DNA from 2 places in the Neorhizobium petrolearium genome. Region 1 is predicted to be linked to the other one. Evidence: riboswitches for the same ligand, from Rfam matches in the RefSeq annotation. Region 1 holds a riboswitch; the other holds the start of a gene.

Region 1 (12,052 bases):
AGCGCCACGCCGAGCTGATTTTCCAAGGCCGAGATCTGGCGGCTGACGGCACTCTGGGTGAGGCCGAGTTCGTTCGCCGCCGCCGTGACGCTGCCGGTGCGCGCTGCTGCTTCAAAGGCCGAAAGCAGCGAAAACGAGGGAAGGAAGCGCCGGGGCGGCAGCATGTCATTCCTCCAGCGAATGACCTGTTGAGAACATGTCGATATTCATCGATAACAGCTCTCTGTAAAGAGAGAGTGAGTGACGCCTCCGGACAATCCATCATGCTCAACGATCCCCGCTCTCACGGCCTCTGGGAAAAGACCGCGCCCCCGCCTCCACTTGCGCCGCGGCTGGAAGAAGCCGTTTCCACCGACGTGGCGATTGTCGGTGGCGGCTATACCGGCCTCTCTGCTGCGCTGCATCTGGCCGAGGCCGGAGTGAATGTCCGGCTGCTTGAGGCAACCGAGATCGGTTTTGGCGGTGCGGGTCGCAATGTCGGCCTCATCAATGCCGGCATGTGGGTCATGCCGGATGACTTTTTGAAGGAACTCGGGCCTGCCTATGGCGACAGGGCGCTCGAACTGCTTGGCGACGGTCCCTACCTCGTTCGGGACCTGATCGAGAGGCACGGCATCGCCTGCGAACTGGAAAAGAACGGTACATTGCATTGCGCCGTGGGGCCGGAAGGAATGAAGGAGCTGGAGGAACGCGCCCGGCAATGGCAGAAACGCGGCGCGCCGGTGATCCTGCTCGATGCTACCGAGACGGAACGGCGCATCGGCACGAAAGCCTATGCCGGATCGCTCCTTGATATGCGCGCCGGCACGCTGCAACCGCTCGCCTATGCACGGGGATTGGCGCATGCGGCGGTGAAAGCCGGTGCGAAGCTCCATACCGGCAGCGCCGTTATCAATACCGGCGAGGCGAACGGCAGGAAGATCCTAAAGACTGAACGGGGTGAGGTATCCGCCGATTGGATCATCGTGGCGACCGACGCCTACAGCACCGGCCCCTGGGAACAGGTGCGCCGTGAGCAGGTGCATCTGCCCTATTTCAATCTCGCTACCACGCCACTCAGCGACAATCTTCGCCGCTCCATTCTGCCCGGCCGCGAAGGCTGCTGGGACACCAGGGAAATCCTCTCCTCCTTCCGCATGGATCAGGCCGGCCGGCTGGTCTTCGGCTCGGTCGGCGCGCTGCGCGGCACCGGCATCGCCGTTCACAAGGCATGGGCGAAGCGTTCGCTCGCTCGCCTCTTCCCGCAGATTGGCGAGGTGGAGTTCGAGGCGGAATGGTACGGACAGATTGGCATGACCGACAACGCGCTGCCGCGCTTCCACAAATTCGGCCGCAACGTGATCGGTTTTTCCGGCTACAATGGCCGCGGCATCGCGCCCGGCACCACCTTCGGAAAGCTGCTTGCCCGGCATATTCTCGGCGAGGTTTCCGAAGCCGACCTCCCGCTGCCGCTGACGGAGCCGAAAGAACCGGGCTTTCGCGCGCTGAAGGAAGCCTATTACGAGGCGGGCGCGCAAATCGCCCATTTCGCCGGCGAACGGTTCTGATTGCTAAACCGCCGCCGATTTCTAAGATTGACCGAAATTCGATTCCGGAGACTGACATGACCCTTGCCACTCTCGATCTCGCTGCCGAGGTGAAAGCCATCCTGGGCGATCTCGGCGTGAAAGCCGAAAATTATACCGGCGGCACCCTTGCCGTCCGTTCGCCGATCACCGGCGCCGAAATCGGCAAGCTGCCGGAAGAGACACCTGCCGGCGCAAGACAAGCCATCGAAGCCGCCCATGAGGCTTTCCTCGAATGGCGGCTGGTGCCGGCTCCGAAGCGCGGCGAGCTGATACGTCTCCTCGGCGAGGAATTGCGCGCAGCCAAGACCGCGCTGGGCCGGCTGGTTTCGATCGAAGTGGGCAAGGTGACTTCCGAAGGCCTGGGCGAAGTGCAGGAAATGATCGACATCTGCGATTTCGCGGTCGGCCTCTCCCGCCAGCTCTACGGCCTCACCATCGCCACCGAACGCGCCGACCACCGCATGATGGAAACCTGGCATCCGCTGGGCGCGATCGGCATCATTTCCGCCTTTAACTTCCCCGTCGCCGTCTGGTCCTGGAACGCGGCGCTCGCCATCGTCTGCGGCAACTCCACCATCTGGAAACCGTCGGAGAAGACACCGTTGACGGCGCTCGCCACCCAGGCGATCTTCGACAGGGCGCTGACCCGCTATGTCGCCGAAGGCTACACCGCGCCGAAGAACCTTTCGACCCTTCTGATCGGCGGCCGCGAGATCGGCGAGATTCTCGTCGACCACAAGAAAGTGCCGCTCGTCTCCGCCACCGGCTCGACCGCTATGGGCCGCACGGTCGGCCTGCGGCTGGCACAGCGTTTCGCCCGCTCGATCCTCGAACTCGGCGGCAACAATGCCGCTATCGTCGCCCCGACGGCCGATCTCGACCTCACGCTCCGCGGCGTCGCTTTCGCTGCCATGGGCACGGCCGGCCAGCGCTGCACGACGCTGCGCCGTCTCTTCGTGCATGAAAGCGTCTACGACGCGCTGGTGCCTCGCCTGACGAAGGCCTATCAGTCCGTTACGATCGGCAGCCCGCTGGAGAACGGCACACTTGTCGGCCCGCTGATCGACAAGGCGGCCTACGAGAAGATGCAGAAAGCCCTAGAAGCAGCGAAATCCGAAGGCGGCAAGGTGACCGGAGGCGAGCGCGTGCTTGGGAACGAGGCGGCCGACGCCTATTATGTCCGCCCCGCGATTGTCGAAATGCCGGCCCAGACGGGTCCGGTCAAGGACGAGACTTTCGCGCCGATTCTCTATGTGATGAAATATTCGAGTTTCGAAGAGGCACTGGACCTGCATAACGATGTGCCGCAGGGCCTCTCCTCCTCGATCTTCACCAATGACATGCGTGAGGCCGAGACCTTCGTCTCCGCACGCGGTTCGGATTGCGGCATCGCCAACGTCAATATCGGTCCTTCGGGCGCCGAGATCGGCGGTGCCTTCGGTGGTGAAAAAGAAACCGGCGGCGGCCGCGAATCCGGCTCCGATGCGTGGAAGGCCTATATGCGCCGCGCCACCAACACGCTGAACTATGGCCGCACCCTGCCGCTGGCGCAGGGCGTCAAGTTCGACATCGAATGAAGCCTATGATCGGGCCGCTGAACCTCTTGACCGACATCGAAGGCGTCGCCGTCGGCCATGCCACCGATCCCGCACTGGGTTCGGGCGTGACGGCGATCGTCTTCGATGAACCGGCGGTCGCTTCCGGCTCGGTGCTCGGTGGCGCGCCGGGCGGCCGGGATACTGCACTGCTCGACCCGTCGATGACCGTGCAGGCGGTCGACGCCTTCGTGCTGTCCGGCGGTTCGGCCTTCGGACTGGACGCCGCGGGCGGAGTGCAGGCGGGGCTTCGTGAAATCGGCCGTGGCTTCCAAGTCGGCAACGTCCGTGTACCGATCGTACCGCAGGCAATCCTGATGGATCTCCTGAACGGCGGCAACAAGGACTGGGGACTTCACTCGCCCTATCGGGAGATGGGCTACGATGCCTTCAAGGCCACTGCGAAAGGCGCTTTTGCGCTCGGAACTGTAGGAGCAGGCACCGGCGCCACGACTGCGACATTCAAAGGTGGGCTCGGTTCGGCGAGCGCAAGGACGACAGCCGGCCACACGATCGCAGCCCTGCTCGCGGTTAACGCCATGGGTTCGGCGACTGTCGCCGAAGGCCCGCATTTCTGGGCAGCTCCATTTGAGCAGGACGAGGAATTCGGTGGCTTCGGCCTGCCGCAAAAGTTCACCGAAAGCCATTCGGCCCTGCGGCTTAAAGGCGTCAACCTGAAGGCCACGACGATCGGCGTCGTCGTGACCGATGCCTTCCTGACGAAAGCGCAGGCGCATCGGCTTTCGATCATGGCGCATGACGGATTGGCACGCGCTGTTCTGCCGGCGCACCTGCCAGGCGATGGCGATACGATCTTTTCCGCCGCGACGGGGGCAAAACCGCTGGACGACATGGCGGCCTTTGCCGAACTCTGCCACCTGACGACAATCGTGACGGCCCGAGCCGTGGCCCGCGGCGTCTATGAGGCAACCGCCTTACCCGTGCCGAACGCACGGGCCGCATGGCGCGACAAATTCGATTCGCCGGCTAAATAGTTTTCAGAGCGTCTTCCAGTCTTGGCCAGCCATTTTTGTCGGGAAGCCCTATCCTGAGATCAGCCGGCCGTTCTTCGAAGCGGCGGGTGACGATGCCGCGCTCCCCCAAATGCTGGAAAATCGCCAGCGCGCGCGCGTCCCGAACGAAGCGGAATAGCGATGTACCGCCGAAGACTGGAATGCCAGCGCCGATCAGGAAGATATCAAGATTCGCGGCATCATCGCGCAATCGTTGTCGCATCATCGCCTGCCACCAACCGTCGGCCAGCGCTTCGCTGGCGATATGCAACGCCGGACCGGAAACGGCCCAAGGGCCGAGCTGGTCCTCGATCCTTCGGGCGATATCCGGACGAGAGATCGCAAATCCGAGCCTCAGGCCCGCCATGCCGTAAAACTTGCCGAAGGACCGCAGCACGATAAGTCCGCCGGCATCGACCGCATCCGCTGCGCTCGCCGCTTCCGAGACGTCAACGAAGGCTTCATCGACGACCAGCAATCCGCCTTTTGCTCGCATGATGGCTGCAAGCGCCAGAAGATCACTCTTCGGGACGATTCGGCCGGTCGGATTGTTGGGATTGACGATAACGGCGAGATCTGCAGAAGCCAGCCGATCCAGATCGTCCGTTTCGGTCACCTCAAAACCGGCCATCCGCGCTGCGCGGGCGTGTTCGGCATAGGTCGGCGAAAGGATCGTAGCCTTACCTTGCCCAAGCAGGCTCGCAAGGATCGGCAACAGGATCTGCGTGCCCGGCCCCGCCGCCACATGGGCAGCCGAGGGCGCGCCATAGGCTTCCGCTGCGATCGCCTTCAGCCTTTCTGCCAGTGCGGGGTCCGGCAGGCGTGCAAAGGCATTGTCGGGCAAGGGAGAATGCGGATAGGAATAAGGATTGATACCGGTGGAAAGATCGATCCAGGGTTCAGGCGCGTGCGGAAACAGCGCCCGTGCACGGGACAGATTGCCGCCATGCGCTATCGGACCACCAATCTCAGATGCAGTCACCGGCATGTTCCTTCTCGCATTTTTCGCCCTGATCATAGAGCGCATCTTCGGTTATCCGGACTGGCTCTTCCGGACGATCGGCCACCCGGTCACCTGGATGGGCCGGCTGATATCCCGGCTCGACAACGGCTGGAACCGCGAGGCCGACGATTTCGATACGCGCAAACGCATGGGCGTGCTTGCTCTGTTGACGCTGCTCGGCGTGACAATCGCCGTGGCGTTTGTGATCGAATACGGGCTTCTGACGATCCCTCTGGGAGCGGTCCTGCCGATTCTGATAGCCGCCAGCCTCCCGGCACAGAAAAGCCTTGAAAAGCATGTCGAAGCGGTTGCCGACGCGATGAAGTATGGCGGGCTCGACGCCGGGCGCAAGGCCGTCTCGATGATCGTCGGCCGCGATCCGGAAAAGCTCGACGAGGCCGCCGTCTGCCGTGCGGCGATCGAAAGCCTGGCGGAGAATTTCTCCGACGGCGTGGTGGCGCCGGCTTTCTGGATGGGCGTCGGCGGCCTCGCGGGCGGCGCGGCCTACAAGGCAGCCAATACCGCCGACAGCATGATCGGCCACCGCAATCCGCGACACGAAGCCTTCGGCTGGGCGGCCGCACGTTTCGACGACCTCATTAACCTGCCGGCCTCGCGGCTGAGCGCTTTTCTGTTCGTGCTGGCTGCCTTTTTCGTCGACAAGGCTTCGCCTCGGAATGCAATCAAGGCCATCTTCCGCGACGCACGCCACCATCGCTCTCCGAATGCCGGTTGGCCGGAAGCGGCGATGGCCGGCGCACTCGGCATAGCGCTGGCGGGGCCGCGGAGCTATGGCGGACAGATGATCGAGGCGCGTTTTATGGGCGAAGGCGGGCGCTCGGAACTCACCCAAGTCGATATCCGCCGCGCATTGAAGCTCGCCCGCGTCGCGGACGCGCTCTTTATCGGCCTTTTCGGCTTCCTGGCATGGATCATCTGGCAAGCGTGAGCAATCCATCGAGATCGAGATGCCGTTCCATATGGGCGGCCAGCCGGTCGAGCACATTGTCCACCCCGGTCTGATAGTCCAGGACCGACACCGCGCCGCCAAGCCGTGTCAACCAGGCCGACCTCTGCCGGTCATCCGAAAAAAGCCCATGAAGATAGGTGCCCCAGACCCGGCCATCCGCCGATATCGCACCATCCGGGTTACCGTCGATCACCGAGAACGGGCGTCGGCAATCGGCCCCGGATGTCCGGCCGATATGCATCTCATAGCCGGATAAGGGAACTCCATCGAAGCTTTCGCCCGAAACTGCTTCCAGCCGCTTATCGGCGGACAGGATGGTCTCGACATCCAGCAGGCCCAGCCCTTCGACCGAAGCGGGTGATCCTTCGATGCCATCCGGATCGGAGATCCGTTTGCCCAGCATCTGATAACCGCCGCAAAGGCCGAGCACGCGCCCGCCGCGACGAACGTGAGCGGCGATATCCACGTCAAAACCAGCCTCGCGAAGTGCAGCCAGATCGGAGACGGTTGCTTTCGAGCCGACCAGCAGCACGAGGTCGCAATCCCCCGGAATGGCCTCACCGCGCCTGACACGGATGAGATCGACCTCCGGCTCCGCTTCCAGCGGGTCAAGATCGTCGAAATTGGAGATATGCGGCAGGATCGGCACTGCGATGCGGATTCTTGCGCCGGACTTGCGAGCGAAGGACTGGTTGAGCCCGAGCGCATCCTCCGCCGGCAGAAACGCTGCATCCGCGAAATGCGGCAAAAGCCCGATCGATCGCCAGCCGGTCAGTTCTTCAATCATCCGCATGCCTTCGGCAAACAAGGCCGGATCGCCCCGAAAGCGGTTGACGATGAACCCGCGGATCATCGCCGCATCTTCGGGATCGAGCACAAGTTTCGTGCCGGCAAGGCTAGCAATCACGCCGCCGCGGTCGATATCGCCGATCAGCACGACGGGCACATCCGCCGCCCGCGCAAACCCCATATTGGCAATGTCATTGCGGCGGAGATTGATTTCCGAAGCGCTGCCGGCGCCTTCCACCAGCACCAGATCGGCCTGGTTGCGGAGAAGGTCGAAACTTTCCTGCACCCGCGGCATCAGCTTCCGCTTGAGGCCCTGGTATTCGGCGGCCTTGGCATTGCCTTCGACCTTGCCCTGCACCACGACCTGCGCGCCGACGTCGCTCTGAGGCTTCAGAAGCACAGGATTCATATGTACGCTGAGCGGGACCCCGGCCGCACGCGCCTGCAAGGCCTGCGCCCGTCCGATCTCGCCGCCATCCGCCGTGACTGCCGCGTTGTTCGACATGTTCTGCGGCTTGAACGGCATGATTTTCAGCCCACGCAGCGTAAAGGCGCGGGCAAGCCCGGCCACCACCAGCGACTTGCCCACATCCGAACCCGTACCCTGAAACATCAGCGCGCGAGCGGTCATACCGTTAAAACTCGATGCCGGCCTGGGCCTTCACGCCCGCCTTGAAGTGATGCTTGACCAGCGTCATCTCTGTGACCATATCCGCCGCCTCGATCAGCGCCGGCTTGGCGTTGCGACCGGTGACGACCACGTGAAGGTCCGGCCGCCGCGCCTGAAGTGCTGCGACCACCTTGTCGAGATCGAGATAATCGTAACGAAGCGCGATGTTGAGTTCGTCGAGAATGATGAGTCCGATCGTCTCGTCCGCCATCAGGTCGAGAGCCTTTGCCCAGGCCTTTTCGGCGGCCGCGATATCCCGCGTCAGATCCTGAGTTTCCCAGGTGAAGCCTTCGCCCATCGTGTGCCAGACGACCCGATCGCCGAAAACGGCCAGCGCCGGCTGCTCGCCTGTCGACCAGGCACCCTTGATGAACTGCACGACGCCGACCCGGCGATTGTTGCCGAGCATACGCAAAGCCAGGCCGAAGGCGGCGGTGGATTTTCCCTTGCCGGGACCGGTATGGACGATGAGAAGCCCCTTTTCGACGGTCTTCCCGGCGACTTCCTTGTCCTGCACTGCCTTGCGGTTCACCATCTTGGCGCGATGACGTTCGACCGATGCCTCGTCGATCTCCTTCACCGCGATACGAACTCCCCATCAGACCGCGCCGTGATCTCTTCCCCTGCACGGAAGCGTTCGCGGATCATCCCGGCCAACGCACCGAGTACAGCCCAGAATACCAGGTTCGTGGCGTAGACAGCATTCACGAAGCGGGCGTAGAGTTCCAGCGGCACAGCCGTTTCATGCCCGGGCGGCAGCGGCGCGCCGACGATATGTGGCGCGATCAGCAGAACGATCGCCAGCGCGGCGAATACGGCTGAGCGCGTATAGGCGAGGAGGCCAAGGCCCGCTGCAGTGCAGACTGCGGTCGAAATCCACCAGACCTGACGGGGACCAAGCTCAGCAGCCGGCATGCCCGGAAGTTCCGGGGGGAGGCCGAGCCCTGGAGCCAAGCTGACGGTCAGGAAGCCGGCAATACCGAACATCAGTCCGCTGCGCCAGCCTTTGAGACCGCCCTGGGCTTCTGAAACCGCGATCAGAATAAGACCGAAACCGATCGCGGCCAGCATGTCGGCGGCGGCCGTATAAATGAAGCGCTCGAAACCGTCTGCCGGCATCCATGCTTCTTCGTCGGGATGATGGTCCGCAGGCGTTGCGGCATTGCCGGCGGGAGCGGCCTCATGGCTGTGGCTGTGGCCGACCTCTCCGCCGCCGGCATTCTCGTAGCTCTCCGCTTGCAGGATCAGCGGGACAGTGGAAAAGCTCTGCATGACGGTGAGCAGCAGTCCGGACAACAGCCCGGCGATCACCGCCGTGAAGACGATGTTACGAAACAACGACATGGGAAACTCCCCTCAGTGGCAGGGGAAAGCGAAGGAATGACGCGAATCGTGCGCGGCATTGTGCACGACTTCCATATGCGAGAAGCCGACGAAACCGACGACGAAAAGCCCCAGCAGGGCCGTCATGCTGAGCGGGATGATCTTCGAGGAGGAAATACCGACTGCCGTCGAAGCGGTTTTCGTTGCCATTGCCTTGTCCTTTCGCCCTCCACCCGAGGGCCGTTGAAGTTTTTCCTCGCCTCTGGCAGGTCTCCTGGCTCGCGGATCAGGCATCTTGCGCCCGCCTTCCCGGATTGCTCCAGTGGCATCATGGACGAAGACTTTCCGCTTACAGTTGCGGGGGCAGCCGCGGGTTTGACAGCAGATCCGTCGCACCGCATTCCCTCAAATACCCTTTCGGGGCACCATAGGCTGGCTCACTATAGACGAAATCGGCCTCACGGCAATCGCCTTTGCGACGCATTGACATAAGCATGCGACCGGGCTTACTTGAAAAGAGATGGTCCCTTTCCGGCAACGGGGAGGGCTAAGAGAGAATGCGGTGAGATCCCTTTCGCGATCAATGCCGCGGCTGCCCCCGCAACTGTAAGCGGCGAGCCATTGCCTATAAGCCACTGGGAAACCGGGAAGGCAGGCAAATGGCGGTGACCCGCAAGCCAGGAGACCTGCCATCTGATGTTTTTGCTTCACCGGGCGGGGTGCTCCGGAGGAAGTTCTCGATCACCGCAGGCGGTTTCAGCCCTCTGCTCCGCGCCCCGATTGTTTCGACCCCGGCGGGAACGCGGCTGACCGATGAGTGACCACCGACCAGATGATCCGGCAGATGTGACGATTTTCGTCTGTACCAATTGCCGTGATGTGTCCGACGGCGACGTTCGGCCGGGCATCGCGTTGATCGCAGCGCTACGTGAAGCAGCGGACGGCAAGCCGCTCGCGGTCAAGCCCGTCACCTGCCTTGCCAATTGCGAAAAAAGCCCCAGCGCCGCCTTCAATCACCGCAACGGTTGGTCCTATGTCTTCGGCCATCTGTCCCTCGACAATGTCGAGGACATCGTCACCGGCGCGATGATGCTGGCCGAGGACGAGCGCGGTTTCCTTCCTCTACGCGGCCGCCCGACATGTCTGCGCGGCAAGGGGTTGACGGCCCGTATCCCACCCTTTCATCATCACGAGGACATGCCATCATGAGCGTCAGCTTCGACCGCGTTCCCTGCACCGTCGTCACCGGGTTCCTGGGGGCCGGAAAGACCACGCTGATCCGCAACCTGATCGCGAAGCTTGACGGCAAGCGGCTGGCGATCATCGTCAACGAATTTGGCGATGTCGGCATCGACGGCGAGATACTGAAGGGCTGCGGCATCGAGAGCTGCCCGGAAGACAACGTCATCGAGCTTGCCAACGGCTGCATCTGCTGCACCGTGGCGGATGACTTCGTACCGGCGATCGATCAGATTCTTTCACGCGAACCGCGCGTCGACCACATCCTGATCGAAACCTCCGGCCTTGCGCTGCCGAAGCCGCTCGTTCAGGCTTTTCAGTGGCCGGCCGTCAAGGCACGTGTCACGGTGGACGGCGTTGTCGCCGTTGTGGATGGTGTGGCACTGGCCGAAGGCCGCGTTGCCGATGACCATGAAGCGCTGGAGGCGCAGCGCCAGGCGGACGGCTCCATCGACCACGACGATCCGGTCGAGGAAGTGTTCGAGGATCAGGTCGCCTGCGCCGACATGATCGTGCTGACCAAGAGTGATCTCCTCGATGCTGCGGGCCTTGCTACCGCCCGGGACCGCGTCGCCGCCCATCTGCCGCGTGCCGTGAAGATCGTCTCGGCTGCCAATGGCGCGATCGATCCGGCCGTGCTGATCGGACTTGGCCTCGCCGTCGAGGACGATATCGAAAACCGCAAGACCCATCACGACGACGAACTCGACCACGATCATGATGATTTCGACAGCTTTGTCGTCGATCTCCCGGCTGTTTCCGATGCTGACGAATTGGCTGCCCGCATTTCCGCGACGGCGGAGGCGGAGAACGTACTGCGCATAAAAGGCTTCGTGGAAGTCGCGAACAAACCGATGCGCCTGCAGGTTCAGGCGGTAGGATCGCGCGTAAACCACTATTTCGACCGAGCCTGGGCGCCCGGTGAGGCGCGGATAAGCCGCCTTGTCGTAATCGGCGAAAAGGGCATCGACCGCGCCGCGATCGAAAGGATGCTGGCCGCGTGATAGCAGGAAAAGTGTGAAGCGGTTTTCCGTTGGCAATTGCCGAGAGAAAACAGAAACTCAGAGAGAAGGATGCACATACTCGCCACCACATCGTCGTCGCTCGACGACCTGATCGAACCGGTTGACCTGAACCAGTCGCCGGCCGATGTGGTGGTGCTGTCCTTTTCTGGCAGCGATCTGAACGGCATTTCCGCCGCATGGGGCCAAGGTCAGCCGACCCTGCGATTGACCAATCTCGCTGATCTCAGGCATCCCATGTCTGTCGATCTTTGGATCGAAAAGACGGCGGCACATGCCAAAGTTATTCTCGTGCGCATCCTTGGCGGCTATGATCGCTGGTCATATGGTGTCGAAGAGATTTCGCGGCTGGCGCGGTTCAAGAAGACCGCGCTCGCGCTTCTGCCCGGCGAATGCAGTATCCGCGATGAAAGACTCGCTGCTGCCTCGACCGTTTCCGAAGAGGTGCTTGCCGGCTTTCTTGCCTGTTTCCGCGAGGGCGGACCGGGCAATATGCGTCTGCTTGCAAAGCGTTTGGCCGCGCTGGCGAATGACGAGCAGGAGGTCCTGCCGCAAGCCGCACCGATGTCGAAGATGGGCTATTACAGGCCAGGCAGCGGAATCGTCGGAGTGGACGATCTGCTCGCGGATTTCTCGCCAGACGCCCTGCGACTGCCGGTCCTCTTCTACCGCTCCATATTGTTCGCGAACGACACCGCACCGATCGATGCGCTGTTCGAAGCGCTGCTTGAACGCGGTTTCGCGCCGATCCCGATCTTCGTCAGCGGGTTGAAGGATGTCGAGGCGATAAACTTCGTTGAACAAGCGATCGCAGATCTCGAACCTGCGGCGATCATTGCCACCACCGCTTTTGCCAGCGG
Region 2 (12,052 bases), 2.6 Mb from region 1:
GCCGGTCTTCGGTCCGGATTACCTGATCCCCTCGCCCTTCGATCCACGCCTCATCCTGCGCATCGCGCCGGCCGTCGCCAGAGCTGCCGCTGAAAGCGGCGTCGCGTCGAGGCCGATCCAAGATTTCGATGCCTATCTCGACCAGCTGAACCGTTTCGTCTGGCGCTCCGGCTTCGTGATGAAGCCGATCTTCAACGCCGCCAAGACGGCCGAAAGGAAGCGAGTCATCTTTGCCGAAGGCGAGGACGAACGCGTGCTGCGGGCAGCCCAGGTGCTCTTGGAGGAAAAGACGGCAACGCCGATCCTGATCGGCCGCCCGTCGGTGATCGAAGCCCGGCTCAAGCGTTTCGGCATCCGCATCCGCCCGAATGTCGATTTCGCCGTGGTCAATCCGGAAGACGATCCGCGCTACCGCGATTATGTTGACGATTATTTCGCCCTGGTCGGCCGCAAGGGCATCAACCCGGAAAGCGCCCGCACCATCGTGCGCACCAACAATACGGTGATCGGTTTATTGTCGGTGAAACGCGGCGAAGCCGATGCGCTGATCTGCGGCGTCGAGGGCGGTTATGACCGGCACCTGAAGGACGTCGACCAGATCATCGGCCGGCGTCCGGGCGTCTGCGCCTTCTCGGGGCTCAGCCTCGTGATCTCTCAGCGCGGCGCGCTCTTCCTCGCCGATACGTTCGTCAACTACAATCCGTCGGCGCAGGAGATCGCCGAGATCACCATCCTGGCGGCCGAGGAAGTCCGCCGCTTCGGCATCCTCCCGAAGGCAGCGCTGATCTGCCATTCGAACTTCGGCTCACGGGATTCCGAAAGCGCCCAGAAGATGCGCAGTGCCCTGAAGCTGGTGCGCGAACAGGCTCCTGGCCTGGAAGTGGACGGCGAAATGCAGGCCGGTTCGGCGCTTTCCGAAACGGTGCGCAAGCGTGCTATGCCGAACAGTTCACTGACTGGTGACGCCAACCTGCTGATCTTCCCGAACCTCGATGCCGCGAACATCTCGCTCGGCGTCGTGCGGAACATGACCGACGCGCTGCATGTCGGCCCGGTCCTGCTCGGCGCCGCCATGCCGGTGCATATCCTGTCGCCCTCGGTCACCTCGCGCGGCGTCGTGAACATGGCTGCGCTTGCGGTGGTGGAAGCATCGCAACCCGATCTGGAGATTCAACTTTAAATTTTAAATATAACCACATGATAATTAAGTAATAATCTTTGGGCAGCGGATTTTATGATATTGTCAACCGGCCTGCTCCATGATGCAATCATGTGATTGGAGAGAGCCGGACAATACCTCATGCGCCTTTGCGGCCTGATGATCGCCCCGCTGCTGCTTGTTCCCGCCGCGGCCTCCGCGCGGGATATCGCGACCTGTGCAGCCCTTTACCGGCAGCTCAACAACGCACCGCAGATCATCGGCAACACGGCCGAGATACGGCGCTATGCGCGGGAACTCAGCGACCAGAACAGCGAAATCCGCGGGCTCAGGATCGAGATGCGCCGGGCGGGCTGCGGCACGGGCAGTGTCGTTGTCCTCGGCGGCCCGAAGGACGAAGTCTGCGATCAGATGCGGCAGACGCTCGATGCCATGGAGCAAAGCCGCGACGCGCTTGTTGCGGAAAGAGACAATGCCCGGCAACTGGTTCGCTCCTCCGGCGAGCGCGGCGCGATCCTGGCTGCAATCCGCTCCAACAACTGCATTCCTTCCGATGTGGAAGAGGACCGCAAGGAGAGAATGAAGCTGCAGGGTATCGAGTTGCCGAAGGAGGAGCCCTACTCCGGCATCATCGATCTGCGTGTCAAACAGCCGCAGGCGGCTGCCGCCCAGCCGAACCTGCCGGGGCCGGAACGTCCCTACGATCCGAACAAAAAGGTACGTATGGTCGGCCCGACATTCCTGCCTGAGGAAGACATCGACCTCGCCCATCCGAAATCCAGCGGGCCGCAGCCGCAGCAGTAGTTGTCAGCACTCGCCCCATCGATCGGTGAAAACCAGGTCTTCGAGCGGTAGCCGCTCGCGCCAGCCCTTCACCGCCAATTCCGGCTCCCGATAAAGCTGATCGACGTAGCCGACGCACAGCCAGGCGACGATCCTGATCCGCTCGGGAATGCCGAGCAGGGCGCGCAGATCCTCCTCATGAAAGATGCTCACCCAGCCGACGCCGACCCCTTCGGCGCGGGCGGCAAGCCACAGGTTCTGCACGGCGCAGACGGTCGAATAGACATCCATGCGCGGATCATGGGTACGGCCGATGACGACCGGCCCGGCGCGATCCGGATCGCAGGTCACGCAGATCGAGAGCGGCGCCTTTCGGATGCCTTCGAGCTTCAGGCTGCGGTATATGTCGCGGCGCTCCTCCGGAAACATTTCCGCCGCCTCGTCATTGGCTCGCGAAAAGGCACTCCATGCCGCCTGGCGTATCTCGGGATCCCGCACGAGGATGAAATTCCATGGCTGCATGAACCCCACCGAGGGCGCCGAATGTGCGGCGCCGAGCAGCCGCATCACGAGGTCGTCCGGAAGCGGGTCCGGCAGAAACTGGTCGCGCACGTCGCGGCGGGTTTCGATCACGCGATAGACCGCAGCGCGGTCGCATTCCGGAAATTCGCCTGCAGATATCAAGGCATGCGCAAAAGGATCGGGCTGCATCGTCTATCCCCAACAATGCTGACGCCGCCTGCGCGAACGCGCAGGAGCATCAAGAAACCTCGCCGCCGTCCGCGCGGTTCGATCTATCTTGCCAGGCCGGTCTTCTGACTTGGCTTCATCCGCCCCTGCCGCCGCCTTCCCGGAAATTCCAGTGGCTTTCGAATTGCGGCCAAGCGTCCGCCTCACAGCGTTGGGCACGTTCCGGTTTCCCACCGGATTCCCGATTCTCCTGCGCAAGGCAGGCACCTGACGGAGGCGTTATGCCAAGCCATGATCAGCGTTTCAAGTGGAGCCGCCCGATCTTCCCGTCTCACCCGGTCAAATGATCGGTCACCTATCGGTCCCGGAACCGGTTGGTGATCGGATAACGCCGATCGCGGCCGAAATTCTTCCTGGTGATCTTGACGCCTGGCGCCGATTGCCGCCGCTTGTATTCGGCCAGATAAAGCAGATGCTCGATGCGGTGGACGGTCGTGATGTCGTGGCCGCGCGAGACGATCTCCTCCGTGCCCATTTCCATCTCCACCAGGCATTCGAGAATGTCGTCGAGGACGGGATAAGACGGCAACGAATCCTGGTCCGTCTGATCAGGCCTGAGTTCCGCCGACGGCGCCTTGGAGAGGATATTCTTCGGGATCACTGCGCCCGACGGTCCAAGCGCATCCGGCGGCAGGTGCTGGTTGCGCCAGGCAGCAAGCGCATAAACCTGCATCTTGTAGAGATCCTTGATCGGATTGAAGCCGCCGTTCATGTCGCCGTAGAGCGTCGCGTAACCCACCGACATTTCCGACTTGTTGCCGGTCGTCACCACCATCGAACCGAACTTGTTGGAGATCGCCATGAGAATGGTGCCGCGCGCCCGGCTCTGCAGGTTCTCTTCGGTAACGCCCTCGTCCGTGCCATCGAAAAGCTCCGAGAGCGCCGACGAAAAACCCTCGACGGGCTCGGCGATCGGCACAATATCGTAGCGGCAGCCGAGCGCACGGGCGCAATCGGCGGCATCCTTCAGCGACTCCTCGGAGGTGTAGCGGTAAGGCAGCATCACGCTGCGCACCCGCTCCGCACCCAGTGCATCGACGGCGATGGCCGCGCACAATGCCGAGTCGATGCCGCCGGACAGGCCGAGGATCACGGATTTGAAGCCGTTCTTGTTGACATAATCGCGGAAGCCGAGCAGGCAGGCGCGGTAATCCGCTTCCTCCTTTTCCGGGATGCGCGCCATCGGCCCATCGGTGCAGCGCCAGGTATCGTGGACCCTGTTCCATTCCGTCACCGTCACCGCCGGTTGGAATTGGTCCATCTGGAAGGCAAGTGTCTTGTCCGCATTGAAGGCAAAACTCGCGCCGTCGAAGACCAGTTCGTCCTGGCCGCCGACTTGCGCAGCATAGATCATCGGCAGGCCGGTCTCGATGACCTGTTTCAGCACCACCTGATGGCGGATATCCATCTTGCCGCGATAATAGGGCGAGCCGTTCGGCACGAGCAGGATCTCCGCGCCGCTTTCCGACAGAGTCTCGCAGACGCCGAGCTCACCCCAGATATCCTCGCAGATCGGAACGCCGAGCCTGACGCCGCGGAAATTCACCGGCCCCGGCATTTCGCCGGCAATGAAGACACGCTTTTCATCGAACTCGCCGTAGTTCGGCAAATCTACCTTGTCGCGGATTGCTATCACCTTGCCGCCATCGAGCACGGCGATCGAATTGTGCCGGCCCTCCCTGCCCTGGCGTGGAAAGCCGATGACGACGCCCGGCCCGCCGTCGGCCGTATCGGCCGCAAGCTGTTCGACGGCATCCAGGCAGGTTTTCAGAAAGGCCGGCTTCACCACGAGGTCCTCCGGAGGATAACCGGCAATAAAGAGTTCGGTGAAGAGAACAAGGTCGGCCCCGTTGCGGGCGGCGTCCCGACGTGCTTCACGGGCGAGCGCCAGATTGCCGACGACATCGCCGACGGTCGGATTGAGCTGGGCTATGGCGATGCGGAGGGTCTGGCTGATGTCCTGGGTCATGGTCAGGATTTAGCGCCGGCCGAAGATGGCGGCAACGTGCTCCAGGGAAAATTTTTATGACGTTTCAAGCAGATGTGGGCCTACCGCCGGGATGATGGGGTACGCCATCCTCGGGAATGTCGTAAAAATCCCCCTTATCGGCGCAATAGATGTGTTCACCCATGACAAGCCCGCTCGGCTGATCGAATGCACCGGCCATGATCGAAATCTGATCCACCCCGTCGGCCTGCCAGAAAAGCGCGGATCCGCATGTGGAGCAGAAACCGCGCCGGGCCATGTCGCTCGCGCGGTACCAGGAGAGCGTCTCCTCCCCTTGAATGCGAAGGTTCTGAGGCCGCACGGCGGTTGCGACATAGAAGAGCCCGGTCTGCCTGCGGCATTGCGAGCAATGGCAGGCCGTCGCCGTCCGCAGGGGCCCCGTCGTCTCAAACCGGATGGAACCGCATAGACACCGGCCGCTGTTCGTCTGCTCCACGGGAGCCTCCATTCGAATATGCCCGAATGCAATGTCGCGGGCATGACAGCGCAGGTCAAATCGATTTCGCTTATCCTTATTGTGAGCTGCAGCCATGAGATAACGAAAAGGCCGGCATCGCTGCCGGCCTATCGTTGTCTCGACATGAAAAATGTCAGCCGTTGACGGCCATGCGCTTCTCGTCGCGGCCGCTTTTCATCCGCTCGGCGAGCAGGAAGGCCAGTTCCAGCGCCTGATCGGCATTGAGGCGCGGATCGCAATGGGTGTGGTAGCGGTCCTGCAGGTCGCCGGCCGTCACCGCGCGGGCGCCGCCGGTGCACTCCGTCACGTCCTTGCCGGTCATCTCGACATGGATGCCGCCGGGATGCGTGCCTTCGGCGCGGTGAATCTGGAAGAAGCTTTCCACTTCCGACAGAATACGGTCGAAGGGCCGCGTCTTGTAGCTGTTGAGCGTGATCGTATTGCCATGCATCGGGTCGCAGGACCAGACGACCTTCTTGCCCTCGCGCTCGACGGCGCGGATCAGCTTCGGCAGGGAGTCGGCGACCTTGTCGTGGCCGAAGCGGCAGATCAGCGTCAGGCGGCCAGGCTCATTGGCCGGGTTCAAGGCATCGATCAGCTCGATCAGATTGTCGGCCTGCAGCGACGGGCCGCATTTCAAACCGATCGGATTCTTGATTCCGCGGAAATATTCCACATGCGCGTGGTCGAGCTGGCGGGTACGGTCGCCGATCCACAGCATGTGGCCGGAGGTCGCGTACCAGTCGCCCGAGGTGGAGTCGATGCGGGTGAAGGCCTCTTCGTAACCGAGCAGCAGCGCTTCATGACTGGTGAAGAAGTCGGTCTCGCGCAGGCTGGGCTGGTTTTCGGAGGTGATACCGATCGCCTTCATGAAATCCATGGTCTCGCTGATGCGGTCGGCAAGCTTGCGATAGCGCTCGCCCTGCGGGCTATCCTTCACGAAGCCCAGCATCCACTTGTGCACGTTTTCCAGGTTGGCATAGCCACCCATCGCGAAGGCGCGCAGCAGGTTGAGGGTCGCCGCCGATTGACGGTAGGCCATCATCTGGCGCTCCGGATCCGGCGCGCGGGCCGTCTCGGTGAATTCCGTGCCGTTGACGATGTCGCCGCGATAGGTGAGCAGCGTCTTGCCATCCTGCGTCTCGTGGGAATTGCTGCGCGGCTTGGCGAACTGGCCGGCGATACGTCCGACCTTGACCACCGGAAGCTGAGCCCCATAGGTCAGCACGACGGCCATTTGCAGGAACGAACGGAAGAAGTCGCGGATATTGTCGGCGCCATGCTCCACGAAGCTTTCGGCGCAATCGCCCCCCTGGAGCAGGAAGGCATCGCCTTCCGCCACCTTGGCGAGCTGGCTCTTCAGGCGACGGGCCTCGCCGGCAAAAACGAGCGGCGGAAAGGTCGCGAGCTGAGCTTCCGTCGCGGCCAGCGCGGCCTGGTCCGGATAGTCCGGCACCTGCTGGATCGGTTTTTTCCGCCAACTGCTCGGGGTCCAATTCTGTGCCATCTCACTCACCTGTTTTCACCACGGCGATCGCCTGCCGGGCAGCCTTTCTCGAAATAGACGCGGCTTATAAACCTTAACGGAGCCCTTGCATAGCCGCCTTTCCGGCATTGATGCAGCCATGTTTCACCGTTTCCGGCGTCGCCGTCAGTAGGGCTGTCCGCCGCGAGTGCGTCAGATGCGCTCGCCGTTCCGGACGCGATAGCTCGGGTTATACATGGTGACGAATTCCTCCGCCGCCGTTGGATGGACAGCCATGGTGCGGTCGAAATCGTCCTTGGTGACGCCCGCCTTCAGCGAGATGCCGAGAAGCTGCGCCATCTCGCCCGCATCGTGGCCGAGCACGTGAGCGCCCACCACCTTGCGGCTTGCCGCATCAACGACCAGCTTCATGATCATCTTTTCCGCGCGGCCCGACAGCGTCGCCTTCATCGGCCGGAATTCGGCGCGGTAGATTTCGAGTTCCGGATAGCGTTTGGCCGCCTCTTCCTCCGAGAGGCCCACCGTGCCGATCTCCGGCTGCGAGAAGACCGCGGTCGGGATCAGTTCATGATCCGGGGCCGTCGGATTGTCCTTATAGACGGTTTCGATGAAGCACATCGCCTCATGGATCGCCACCGGCGTCAGCTGCACCCGATCGGTGACATCGCCGAGCGCATAGATATGCGGCACGCTGGTGCGGGAATATTTGTCGACGACGATGGCGCCACGTTCGTTCACTTCGACGCCTGCTGCTTCAAGGCCCAAACCGTCTGTGTTCGGGTCACGGCCAAGCGCCAGCATCACCGTATCGACGGCAATGGTCTCACCGCACATCGTCTTGGCGACCAGTCCGCCAGCCGGCGCCCTGGTCACGTCCTCGATCACGTCGGTCAAGATGATGCGGATGCCCTTCTCCACCATCGCCTTGTGGAGGCCCTGGCGCATGTCGTGGTCGAAGCGCGAGAGAATTTCCTTGCCGCGGTAGATCAGCGTCGTATCGACGCCAAGGCCGTGGAAGATGTTGGCGAATTCGACCGCGATATAGCCGCCGCCTGCGATCAGGATCGAACGCGGCAGTTCCGGCAGGTGGAAAGCTTCGTTGGAGGAGATGCAGAGTTCGTGACCCGGCAGGGCCACGTGAGGGTTAGGAGCGCCGCCGGTCGCGATGACGATCTTCTCCGCCGTCACGGTCTTGCCGGTTTTCGTGAGCCGGATCGTATGGGCGTCGACCAGTTCGGCACGGGTTTCGAGGATTTCGGCGCCGTTGTTCTCCAGACCTTTCCGGTAGAGGCCTTCGAGGCGGGTGATCTCCTTGTCCTTGGCGGCGATCAGCTTCTTCCAGTCGAACGTACTTTCACCGACCTGCCAGCCATAACCTGCGGCATCTTCGAAATGCTCGGCGTATTGGGAGGCATAGACGAACAGTTTCTTCGGCACACAGCCGCGGATGACGCAAGTTCCGCCGAAGCGGTATTCCTCCGCGATCGCCACCCGCTTGCCGAGAGAGGCGGCGACACGGCCCGCCCTCACCCCGCCGGATCCGCCACCAATCACGAAGAGATCATAGTCATAGGCGGCCATCAAAATTCTCCTTCAGGCAGGCGGCGGGATGTGGCCCTCATATAGTGTTTCGAGCCGGCAAAGGAAAAGCCCGGATCGCTCCGGGCTTTCACAAAATTATTGGTCTGTATCGCGATCAGGGTTTCGGCGCGGGGGTCGGCGCCGGCTTGGCTGCAGGAGCAGCAGGCTTGGCCGGCGCGGGTGCCGGCGTTGCAGCCTGGACGTCCGCCGGTGCGGGATCGACGACGGGCGCCGGAATCTGAGCCGCGTCGATGATGCCGCGCAGTTTTGCGGTGCTCTGGTTGGTGAGGTCGCGGGAAATGCCGTTCGCCCAGATTTCGGCTGCCTTGACCAGTTCGCGGGTCACGAGCGGCTGGGTATTGAGCAGCTTCTTGCCCGTGTCGGTGTTGAAGAAGGTCGAGATCGCCTTCAGCTCGTCGGTCGAAAAACTCTTGGCATAGATGGTCGCAGCCTCCTTCTCGAGATCGGCACGGCGCGCCGCAAGCGCGAGTGCCTGCTCGTCGACCACATTCGAGATCTGTTCCTGGAAATTCGGAGAGGCCTGGATGAACTGTGCCTTCAGGCGTTCCGCCAGATTGGGCAGAATATTATCGTAACGGTCCGTGACGTTCAGCGAAGCGATCGCTTCCCGTGCAGCAGCAAGCTGGGCTTCCGACACCTCCTGCGCGCGAGCCGATACAGTGAGGGCGCCGGAGACGAGAATCGCCAGGGCGGCGGCACGGCCGAGAACCGCGAATCTGATCATGAGTAGATTGCTCCTAAGTTACGTCTTCGCCTGAAGCGTCCGCGCTCCCGCCTTGCCGGCGATGATCGCAAGGGACGCCATATGGATGAACAGCCCGTGTTCCACGACACCGGGAATGGAATTGAGTTCCGCAGAGAGAGCCTCTGCATCAGGAATGCGGCCAAAAGATGCGTCGAAAATATGGTGGCCGCCGTCCGTCATGAAGATATCGCCGCCGGATTTGCGCAGCTTCAATTCGCCGCTCAAGCCCAGCTTTGCCGCAGCCCTCTCGATCGCAATGCGGGTCGCCGCCTCGCCGAAAGGATTGACCTCGATCGGCAATGGGAAGGCACCGAGTACGCCAACAAGCTTGCTTTCGTCGGCGATCACGATCATGCGGCTCGAAGCGGCCGCGACGATCTTCTCGCGCAAGAGAGCGCCGCCACCGCCCTTGATGAGGGTCAGATCGGCATCGACTTCGTCGGCGCCGTCGACCGTCAGGTCGAGTTCGGGAAGTTCGTCGAGCGATTTCAGCGGAACGCCGAGTTCGAGGCAAAGTCTGGCCGTCCGCTCGGATGTCGGGACCCCCTCGACCTTTAGGCCCCCATGAACCTTTTCAGCCAGGAGCCTGACGAATTCCTCAGCCGTCGAACCGGTGCCGATGCCGAGCCGCATGCCGTCCTCGACATATGCCAGTGCAGCTTTAGCCGCCTCGACCTTCATTTCCCGGGCGTCCATCCGCCAAAAGCTCCCGCTGTTTCGCCGAACCGCTGTTTACACGCCTCCTCCCGCAAACGAAAGTCCCCCAGCCTGTGTTTTAAGCCGGGTTTTGCCAAGGGCGCGAATCTCGCATATTTGCATTTCGCGGCTACATTCCTTAAGCCGGAAGATATCCCGAAGAGCCCAGCGAGGTTTCATTGACCGCTCCCCTCGTCATTTTCGATCTCGATGGTACGTTGATTGATACCGCACCGGACCTCATCGACAGCCTCAACCATACGATCGCGGCAGCCGATCTTGCTCCCGTCACATTCGATGATCTGACCCATCTCGTGGGCCAGGGTGTGCGTGTGATGATCCGCCGCGCCTTCGAACTGAAGAAAACGCCGCTGGACGAGCGGACAGCCGACCGGTTGTTCGACCGGTTCATCGAGCATTACGAGGGGCATATGCCGGGCAAGAGCCGCCCCTACACCGGTGTCATCGAATGCCTCGACCGGCTGTCGTCAGCCGGCATGCTGCTTGCGGTCTGCACCAACAAGGCTGGCCAGCTCGCCTTTCCGCTCATTGAGAAACTCGGCCTTGCCGATCGGTTTGTGACCATGACATACGGGGATACCTTCTCCGTGCGCAAGCCAGACGCCCGCCACATCCTGGGCACGATCGAACAGGCCGGTGGCGACGCCTCGCGGAGCGTGATGATCGGCGACAGCGTCAACGACATTCTCGCGGCCCACAATGCTCGCATCCCCTCGGTCGCCGTGACATTCGGCTATTCCGACGTCGCGGTCGAAACACTTGGCCCCAATCATGTCATCGGCGGCTACGATGAACTGACGACAGACCTGGTGGAAAAGCTGATGTCCCGCAGCATGCCCATAGCCGCAGCTGCGAAATAAAAACGGAGATCAAATTTCAGGAGGGAATGCGATGCGCTTTGTGAATCCCATCCCTTTTGTCCGCGACATCAATCGCTCCAAGGAATTTTACCAGAAGAGGCTCGGCCTGAGAATATTGGAGGATTTTGGCAACTTCGTCCTTTTCGAGACCGGTTTTGCGATCCACGAGGGAAGTTCGCTCGAACAAACAATTTGGCGGAGAGTGTCTGTTGCGGAAGAACCCTACGGACGAGGAAACCTGCTGTTGTATTTCGAACATGAGGATATTGAGGCGGCCTTCGAAAAGATTGCGCCCCATGTGGAACTGATCCACCTCATTGAGCGGCAGGCATGGGGACAGCGGGTGTTTCGATTTTACGATCCAGACAGACATGCCGTCGAGATTGGCGAGCCACTAAGTCTCGGGCCTTCTGGCAATTCGCAGAAATCCTAGACTAAATTTCAGGAACGGAACGGCATCCCTGAATTCACAAGGAAATAGCTCTCGCGAAATCCGCTCGCAAAACTCCGAGTTATGCGGCTGATTTCGCGACAGCAAGCATTTCCACGTTCCGGCTGAGACCGGACGGATCACCCTTTCTCCAACAGAAAAACCAGACTTAACTATGGGCCGCGCGAGCCTTGGTCGTTGCCTCGAAAGCCTTCATCACCGCAGCATCGCGGCCATAGACGTCGTCGAAATATTCCACCTTGCCGTCCTTGTTCGGCCAGGCCGTGAAATAGGAGACGTAGACCGGAATCCTGACCGGCACCTTGGCGGCCACGTTCTGGCCGGCGGCGATACGTGCGTTGATGTCCTCGACCGTCGTGCCCATTACGGCGGCCGCCATCATGCGCGGCTCGGCAAGACGCACGCAACCGTGGCTCAGCGCACGCATGTCGCGCTGGAAGAAGCTTTTCGACGGCGTGTCATGCATGTAGATCGCATGGGAGTTCGGGAAAAGGATCTTCAGGTCGCCAAGCGCATTGTCGCTCGACGGCGGCTGGCGCACGGAGATGTTCTGCGTCGAGCCGTACCAATTGACGCTGCTCGACGAAACGGCCCGACCATTGACCGATACCTCGTAACCCAACCGGTCGAGATAGCTCGGGTCCTGGCGCAGGTGCGGCAGCATCTCGTTGATGATGATCGACTGCGGCACACCCCAGTAGGGATTGAACTCCACCGTCTCGATCTGATCCTGGAAGAAATAGGTCTGGTTCGACTTGGAGCCGACGACCACCCGCATGGAAAACTGCTCGGCACCATGGTCATAATAATAGACCCTGAAGGCCGGCTGGTTGATGAAGACGTAACGCTGGCCGAGATCGTCGGGCAGCCAGCGGGCCTGCTCCATGGCGACGACGACCTTCTCGATCTTGTCCTCGGATGTGTGGCCGACCAGTTTGCGAACCGTGGCAGCGCCGACCACGCCGTCCGGCTTAAGCCCGGCCTCGGACTGGAAGGATTTCACGAGTTCGACGAGATCCGGCGTGTAGTCCGGT

What was found. Region 1 has a riboswitch for cobalamin ahead of QEO92_RS23120 (DUF1636 family protein). Riboswitches for the same ligand answer to the same signal wherever they lie in the genome.
Region 2: it holds a riboswitch for cobalamin, as region 1 does, so the genes downstream of both, bluB (5,6-dimethylbenzimidazole synthase) here and QEO92_RS23120 (DUF1636 family protein) in region 1, are expected to answer to the same signal.

What each region holds. Positions count from the first base shown of each region.
Region 1 is NZ_CP123000.1:4,765,906-4,777,957, forward strand. It holds gene QEO92_RS23070 (LysR family transcriptional regulator) at 1-164, opposite strand, end outside; gene QEO92_RS23075 (NAD(P)/FAD-dependent oxidoreductase) at 264-1,547, shown strand; gene amaB (L-piperidine-6-carboxylate dehydrogenase) at 1,604-3,145, shown strand; gene QEO92_RS23085 (P1 family peptidase) at 3,151-4,158, shown strand; gene cobD (threonine-phosphate decarboxylase CobD) at 4,151-5,164, opposite strand; gene cbiB (adenosylcobinamide-phosphate synthase CbiB) at 5,163-6,128, shown strand; gene QEO92_RS23100 (cobyric acid synthase) at 6,112-7,569, opposite strand; gene cobO (cob(I)yrinic acid a,c-diamide adenosyltransferase) at 7,574-8,143, opposite strand; gene QEO92_RS23110 (CbtA family protein) at 8,185-8,952, opposite strand; gene QEO92_RS23115 (CbtB domain-containing protein) at 8,965-9,141, opposite strand; cobalamin riboswitch at 9,179-9,376, opposite strand; cobalamin riboswitch at 9,436-9,639, shown strand; gene QEO92_RS23120 (DUF1636 family protein) at 9,745-10,140, shown strand; gene cobW (cobalamin biosynthesis protein CobW) at 10,137-11,174, shown strand; gene cobN (cobaltochelatase subunit CobN) at 11,244-12,052, shown strand, end outside.
Region 2 is NZ_CP123000.1:1,790,710-1,802,761, reverse strand. It holds gene QEO92_RS09275 (NADP-dependent malic enzyme) at 1-1,180, shown strand, start outside; gene QEO92_RS09270 (hypothetical protein) at 1,301-1,963, shown strand; gene bluB (5,6-dimethylbenzimidazole synthase) at 1,967-2,653, opposite strand; cobalamin riboswitch at 2,731-2,918, opposite strand; gene QEO92_RS09260 (NAD+ synthase) at 2,988-4,661, opposite strand; gene QEO92_RS09255 (GFA family protein) at 4,726-5,136, opposite strand; gene QEO92_RS09250 (class II 3-deoxy-7-phosphoheptulonate synthase) at 5,291-6,664, opposite strand; gene gor (glutathione-disulfide reductase) at 6,836-8,224, opposite strand; gene QEO92_RS09240 (DUF2059 domain-containing protein) at 8,340-8,969, opposite strand; gene rpiA (ribose-5-phosphate isomerase RpiA) at 8,988-9,686, opposite strand; gene QEO92_RS09230 (phosphoglycolate phosphatase) at 9,866-10,567, shown strand; gene QEO92_RS09225 (VOC family protein) at 10,599-11,000, shown strand; gene QEO92_RS09220 (L,D-transpeptidase family protein) at 11,167-12,052, opposite strand, start outside.